Regions from separate parts of the Camelimonas abortus genome, predicted to be linked through region 2. Evidence: riboswitches for the same ligand, from Rfam matches in the RefSeq annotation. Region 2 holds a riboswitch; the other holds the start of a gene.
What was found. A riboswitch is a leader RNA that binds a small molecule or an ion and turns the genes downstream of it on or off. The one in region 2 is predicted to bind S-adenosylmethionine.
Positions count from the first base shown of each region.

Region 1 (3,391 bases), 1.6 Mb from region 2:
TGACCGCAACGAATGCTGCCGTCACGTTACCCAGCGACAGCCCTGGGGCGGCGCGATCATCCTGATGTCCGCATGCCGGCCCCGGTTTATCCACCGGGCGCCCGCGACCGGGAAAACGGTGAACCATGGCTGAGGCGAAGAACCGGGACGGAGACACCTCCCGGCCCCAGAATGACAAGGCGACCAACAAGGCGACCGGCGACGGCGGCGCGAAGACCGCCGGCGCCGGACGGCGCGACGCCACGAAGGCGGCCCGCCGTGCGACGAAGGGCGCCGCCGCGGACGCAGCGCCTGCCCTGGATGGCGGCTCCGCCGACGCCGCGCCGTCCCCGGCGAAAGGGCGGAAGTCTGCGGCGGCGAAGCCTTCCGGCGCGAAGCCTGCGGACAGCGGCGCGGACAGGAGCAGGAGCGCGGACAGGAATGAAGCCGGAGCGGCCGCGGCGCCCCCTGTCGCCGGGAGTGGGACGGACGGGAGCGGCCCCGGCGAGGGAACGCCCGCGTCCGCCGCGACGCCCGTCGCCGACGGCGCCGCGCCGACGCCGGTTGTAACCCGCGACCAGCGCGCCGGCGCGCCCTGCCGCCCCGCCGAACCGAAGGCTGACTGGTCGCCCGGACGCAAGGACCGCGAAGCGGCCGGCGCGGCGGCGGTCGGCCCGGGCGGCGGCGCGCTGCGCGCCGCGCTGCTGGGCGCGGCCGGCGGCGTGCTGGCGGCGCTGGCGGTGACGGCGCTGTTCTATCCCGCCCCCCAGGGGAGCGACGACCGCGACGGCAAGGTGGCGACGGCGCTGGAGGAACTGGAGAAGCAGCGGGCGGAGGCCGCCAGCCGCGCCGCCGAACCGGACCGGATCGCCGCCCTTTCGGCGCGTATTGACGCGCTGGAGCAGAAACTGGCCGCCGCCCCGCAACCGGCGGAGGGCGACGACCGGCTGAAAGCCATCGAGCAGAAGCTGGCCGAGCTGGCGAAGCAGCGCGGCGCGCCGGCCGGCCAGCAGGCGGACAGCCGCAGCAACAGCGAGAGCATCGCCGCGATCAACCGCAAGCTGGAGGCGCTGGAGCAGCGGGTTGCGAGCCTGGCGCCGCGCAGCGCGGGCGCTTCCGCGCCAGCGGCGACGTCAGCTCCGGCCGCGTCTCGCGCGCCAGCGCCGGTCCCGCCGCGCCCGCAGCCCTACCCGCGGCCAGGCTACGGTCCGGAGGACGACGGCGTCGCCATGCTGCCGCCGGCGGCGGTTCCGGAGCCGCCGGGCGCCGCGCCCGCCGTTCCGGTGCGCGGCTGGGTGCTGCATAACGTCACTGGCGGCGTCGCCGTGCTGGAGGGGCGCGGCTCCGGCCTCGTCGAGGCGCGGCGGGGGCAGTACGTGCGCGGTCTGGGCCGCATCCTCGGCATCAGCCGTCGCGGCGACCTCTGGGTGGTGACGACGGAAAGCGGGGTGATCACCGCTCCGGTTTACTGACGCGCGGCTGGCGCGACGGGCCGCCGCGCGGCGCCCGGGCGACCTGCGACCGGAACGCCGCGCGACCCTGACTTGACGTCGCCCGGGCGCAGGCGTAAGTCACGGGCGCATCGTGGTGATTTGGCCGGCCGGCTTGCAGCCACGTTAAATAATTCGCTAAAGGGCCGAGGACGCTTTTCAGGACGACCCGGCCCGCCTGGCCGGGTTTTTTCATGTCCGCCCGGGTCGCGGCGTGGGGCGGCGTGCTCCCACCCTGGCTCCGACGGAGCGATGCCGGCGCACGCCGGATCACCGGTTTCCGCCCGCCGGAGACCATGCTGTCGGGAGACGATCGTGACGACAAGCAAGCGCCCCCTTCATCCGGAAACCCGCCTCGTGCACGCGGGATCGCTGCGGTCCCAGTACGGCGAGACGTCGGAAGCCCTGTTCCTCACCCAGGGGCACGTTTACCAGACCGCCGAAGAGTGCGAGGCGCGCTTCAGGGGGGAGAGCGAGGGCTACCTGTACGCGCGCTTCTCCAACCCCACCATCGAGATGTTCGAGCGGCGCATGGCCGCGCTGGAGGGGGCGGAGGCCGCCCGCGCCACCGCCTCCGGCATGGCCGCCGTCACCGCCGCCATCCTCGCCCAGGTGAGGGCCGGCGACCATGTGGTGGCGGCGAAGGCGCTGTTCGGCTCCTCGCGCTGGCTGACCGACGAGCTGTTGCCCCGCTTCGGCGTGGAGACCACGCTGGTGGACGGCGAGGACCTCGACCAGTGGCGCGCCGCCGTGCGGCCCAACACCAGAACCGCCCTCATCGAGAGCCCGGCCAATCCCACGCTTGGCATCGTCGACATCGCCGCCGTGGCCGACATCGTCCATTCGGTGGGCGGCACGCTGGTCGTCGACAACGTGTTCGCGACGCCGCTGTGGCAGAGCCCGCTGGAGCTGGGCGCAGACTGCGTCGTCTACTCCACCACCAAACACATTGACGGTCAGGGGCGCTGTCTTGGCGGCGTGATCCTGGGGTCGGAGGCCTTCATCCAGGCGCATGTTTTCAACTTCCTGCGCCAGACTGGCCCGGCCATGTCGCCGTTCAACGCCTGGGTGATGCTGAAAGGGCTGGAGACGCTGGCGGTGCGCGTGCGCCAGCAGACCGCCAACGCCGCGGCCGTGGCCGACGCGCTCGCCAGCCACCCCATGGTGACGCGCCTGATCTATCCGGGCCGCCCGGACCATCCGCAGGCGGAGCTGATCCGGCGGCAGATGCGCGGCGGCTCCAACCTGATCGCGCTGGAGGTGAAGGGCGGCAAGGCGGGCGCGTTCCGCTTCATGAACGCCCTGCAGGTGGTGAAGATCTCCAACAATCTCGGCGACGCCAAGAGCCTGATCACCCATCCGGCCACCACCACCCACCAGCGCTTCGACGACGCCGCGCGCGCCGCCATGGGCGTGACCGACGGGCTGCTGCGCCTCTCGGTGGGGCTTGAGCACCACGAAGACCTCATCGCCGACCTGCACGCGGCGCTGGACCAGATCTGAGGCCGCGAGGCGACGGGACGGAACGGCGCGCCTTCCGCTTCCGGACGGCGCGGCTTCTTTCAGCCCGGGCCGCATGCTAACAACGCCACGGGCGTCGCCGGCGCCGGCGGCCACATGTGCGCCGCGCGCCGGCGGCATTGGCGGGGAGGCGTCAGGACCGTCCGGCGCGCGCCCCCGTTTTTCCGGCAACGCGCATCCTGCGGCGAAGGCGAGAGGCCTTTTCCGCAGCCTGCGTCAGGGACGCGCCGGCCCCGCCCGGCGGGCGGGGGCGCGCCCCGGCAACCAGCGAGCGGCAGGCATGCAGACCTTCTTCGTGCAGATCAAATGCAAACTCGGCCAGACATACAACGTGGCCAGCGCCCTGGCTGACCGCGAGATCGCCTCCGAGATCTATTCCATCGCCGGCGACTTCGACATTA
Region 1 covers NZ_JBHLWR010000006.1:2,514,828-2,518,218, reverse strand. The annotation lists gene ACFFJB_RS13195 (hypothetical protein) at 126-1,451, shown strand; SAM riboswitch at 1,554-1,631, shown strand; gene ACFFJB_RS13190 (O-succinylhomoserine sulfhydrylase) at 1,785-2,972, shown strand; gene ACFFJB_RS13185 (Lrp/AsnC ligand binding domain-containing protein) at 3,271-3,391, shown strand, end outside.
Region 1: it holds a riboswitch for S-adenosylmethionine, as region 2 does, so the genes downstream of both, ACFFJB_RS13190 (O-succinylhomoserine sulfhydrylase) here and metA (homoserine O-acetyltransferase MetA) in region 2, are expected to answer to the same signal.

Region 2 (3,391 bases):
GGAGGGCGCGGCGGGCAGGCGCGTGCGCGGCGCCGTCGCCCGCATCGCCGTCACCGGCGGAGACTCCGGCGCCCTGACGGCGACGGGCGTGAAGACCTCCACGCCGGACGGCGGCGAGGTGGCGCTGGCCTCGGCCAGCCTTTCCGGCCTCGGCGCCCCGGCGCTGGCCCGCCATCTCCGCGCCGTGGCCGAGGCGGCGGAGCGCGGCGCCGGCGCCGACGACGCCTTCTCCGCCCTCGCCTTCTCCGGCCGCTTCAGCCTCGGCGGCCTCGCCGTGGACATTCCCGGCGACAGGCCGTCCGGCCGGGTGAAGTTCACGCTGAAAGCCTATGACGGCTCCTATCAGGATCCGGTCAACGGCGTGCCCACCCGCATCGACGCCCGCCTCGACAGCCTCGTCGTCGACCTGCCGCCGGAGGCCCCGGACGGCGGCGACGACGCGGACGCCCTGAACGACGCCGTGCGCAGGCTGCGGGCCATGGGCTACGACCGCGTCGACTTCTCTGCGCGGGTTGAAGGCTCCTGGGAGGCGGCGACGAAAACCCTGCGCATCGGCGACGTGTCGTTCAGCGTCGCCGACATGGGCGGCGCGCGTCTCGGCGGCCTGCTCGGCGACGTCAGCAGCGAGCTGTTCAGCGCCGACGCCGACCGCGCCCAGGCGGCGCTGATGGCGGCGCGGCTGAAGAAACTCACCCTGAACGTCACCGACGGCGGCCTTGGCGGCCGGTTCGCGGCGCTGCAGGCGAAGGAGCAGAACGGCGAGCCGGGCGCGGTGCGCGCCGGCTGGGCGACGCTGGCGCAGCTGCTTCTGCCCTCGGTGCTGGGCGCCAGCGAAGGCGCGCTCGAGCTCTCCCGCGCCCTCGGCGACTTCATCCGCCGCAGCGGCTCGCTCAGCGTCACCCTGACCTCGAAGAACCCCGCCGGCGACCCGGTCGGCGAGATCGTCGGGCCGGCGCTGGCCGGCGATCCGCAGGCGCTGTTCCGCCAGCTCCAGGTTCAGGCGGAGGCGCAGGCGGGGCCGCGGTGACGGCGGCCGGGGTTTTCGCCCGGCCTGCTTTGGCATAATCATGCCGGGCGTCGCGACCTGCGACGCCCGGTCTGTTTCGGGACGGCGCCCGCGGCCGCGCGGCGGCCGGCGCGGTCCGCGGGGGGGGGGGGGGGGGGATGGAGCGCAATGGGGCTGATCGGACGGCTGCTGAATCCGCACAACGAGACACGCGTCCACCTGAAGAAGCTGGCGAAGAAGCGCGGCTTCGAGATCGGCGCCTACAGCTACGGCCGGCCCAAGGTGCGCTTCGCCGAATCCGGCGCGCCGCTCAGCATCGGCCGCTACTGCTCCATCGCCGACAAGGTGGAGATCCTGCTCGGCGGCAACCACCGCACCGACTGGGTGTCCACCTTTCCCTTCCCGGCCTTTCCTGACGTGTGGCCCGGCGCGGAGAGCGACTATCACGCCACCGCCGGCGGGGTGAGCATCGGCCATGACGTGTGGCTGGGCTCCGGCTGCATCATTCTCTCGGGCGTCGCCATCGGCCATGGCGCGGTGGTGGCGGCGCGGGCGGTGGTGACGAAGGACGTGCCGCCCTACGCCATCGTCGGTGGCAATCCGGCGCGGATCATCCGCTACCGCTTCAGCGACCGCGACATTGAGGCGCTGCTGGAAAGCGCCTGGTGGGACCTGCCGAAGGAACAGGTGCAGCGCCTGCTGCCGCTGCTGCAGGGGCCGGACGTGCGCGCCTTCTGCGCCGCGGTGAAACGCATCCGCGCCGGCGAAGAGCCCGTCACCGGCTGAACGCGCCCGCCGGTCCGGCGCCGGCCGCGCGGTCTCTCCCCTTGTGCGCGGGCCATTTCCGGAATACACAGGGCGCAACATCAGGAGTTGGGATCAGTCCCAACGCCAACCTGCCTCTTCCGGGCAAGGTGGCGCTCCCCGCCCACGGGGAGGATGTGGCCAGCCGGCAACTATACGGAAACCAGCCACCGCAACCTGTTCCCCTGACGAAGAGGCGACCTGCCCGCACTCCGGTCACCCGACCGGCGAGGAACATGATGGTTGCGTCCCATGCCGATCAAACTGCCTGACGACCTGCCCGCGTTCAGCACCCTCGAGGCCGAAGGCGTGATGGTGATGCGCGAGACCGACGCGATCCGGCAGGACATCCGTCCGCTGCGCATCGGCTTCCTGAACCTGATGCCCAACAAGATCCGCACGGAGACGCAGATCGCCCGGCTGATCGGCGCCACGCCGCTGCAGGTGGAGATGACGCTGGTGCGCATCTCAAGCCACACGCCGCGCAACACCCCGCCCGAGCACATGATCGCCTTCTACCGCACGTGGGAGGAGATCCGCGGGGAGAAGTTCGACGGCTTCATCATCACCGGCGCGCCGGTGGAGCGCCTGCCCTTCCACGAGGTGAACTACTGGGACGAGCTGCGCCGCATCTTCGACTGGACGCAGACCAACGTGCACCGCTGCTTCAACATCTGCTGGGGCGCGCAGGCGGCCGTGCACCACTTCCACGGCATGCCGAAATACGAGCTGAAGCAGAAGGCGTTCGGCGTCTACCGGCACAACAACCTGTGTCCGGGCTCGCCGTTCCTGCGCGGCTTCTCGGACGATTTCTCGGTGCCGGTGTCGCGCTGGACCGAGGTGCGGCGCGCCGACATTCCGGCCGCCTCGGGCATCAGCGTGCTGGCGGAGAATCCCGACGCCGGCCTGTGCCTGCTGCACGACCCGAAGCACCGGTCGCTGCACATGTTCAATCACATCGAATACGACTCGACCTCGCTGGCCGAGGAGTACTTCCGCGATCTGGAAGCCGGCCTCCCGATCCAGATCCCGCACGACTACTTCCCGGACGACGACCCCAGCCAGACGCCGCGCAACCGCTGGCGCAGCCACGCCCACCTGCTGTTCGGCAACTGGATCAACGAGATGTACCAGACCACGCCGTTCGACGTGAACGAGATCGGCAAACCCGGCGCCTGACCGGCGCCGCCGCCGGACCGGCGAAAGGCCAGGCGTTCGCCTGGCCTTTTTTGCGCCCGGCCTGCTGGCGCCCGCAGCAGTCAGCGCGCGTCCGCGCCGCCCATGAGCCGGCGCTTCAGCGCCAGCGCCGGCCGCTCCACCACCCGCCAGGAGATCCAGCCGGCCAGCACGGACGCCGCGACGGAAGGAACCAGCAGCGCCACTGGCCCCAGGTCCGGCAGCAGCGCCCGCAGCGTCTGCTGCAGCGGCCAGCCGTAGAGATAGACGCCGTAGGATATGTCGTCGCGCGGCTCCGGCAGCCAGGAACGGACCGGAACCAGCGCCAGCCACATCACGCCATAGGCGGTGGTCAGGTAGAGCAGCGCGTTGTAGGCGAAGGAGCCGTGCGCCAGGACGGTGAGC
Region 2 covers NZ_JBHLWR010000006.1:908,814-912,204, reverse strand. The annotation lists gene ACFFJB_RS06415 (aq_1923 C-terminal domain) at 1-1,027, shown strand, start outside; gene ACFFJB_RS06410 (CatB-related O-acetyltransferase) at 1,175-1,792, shown strand; SAM-I-IV-variant riboswitch at 1,865-1,976, shown strand; gene metA (homoserine O-acetyltransferase MetA) at 2,063-2,989, shown strand; gene ACFFJB_RS06400 (acyltransferase family protein) at 3,070-3,391, opposite strand, start outside.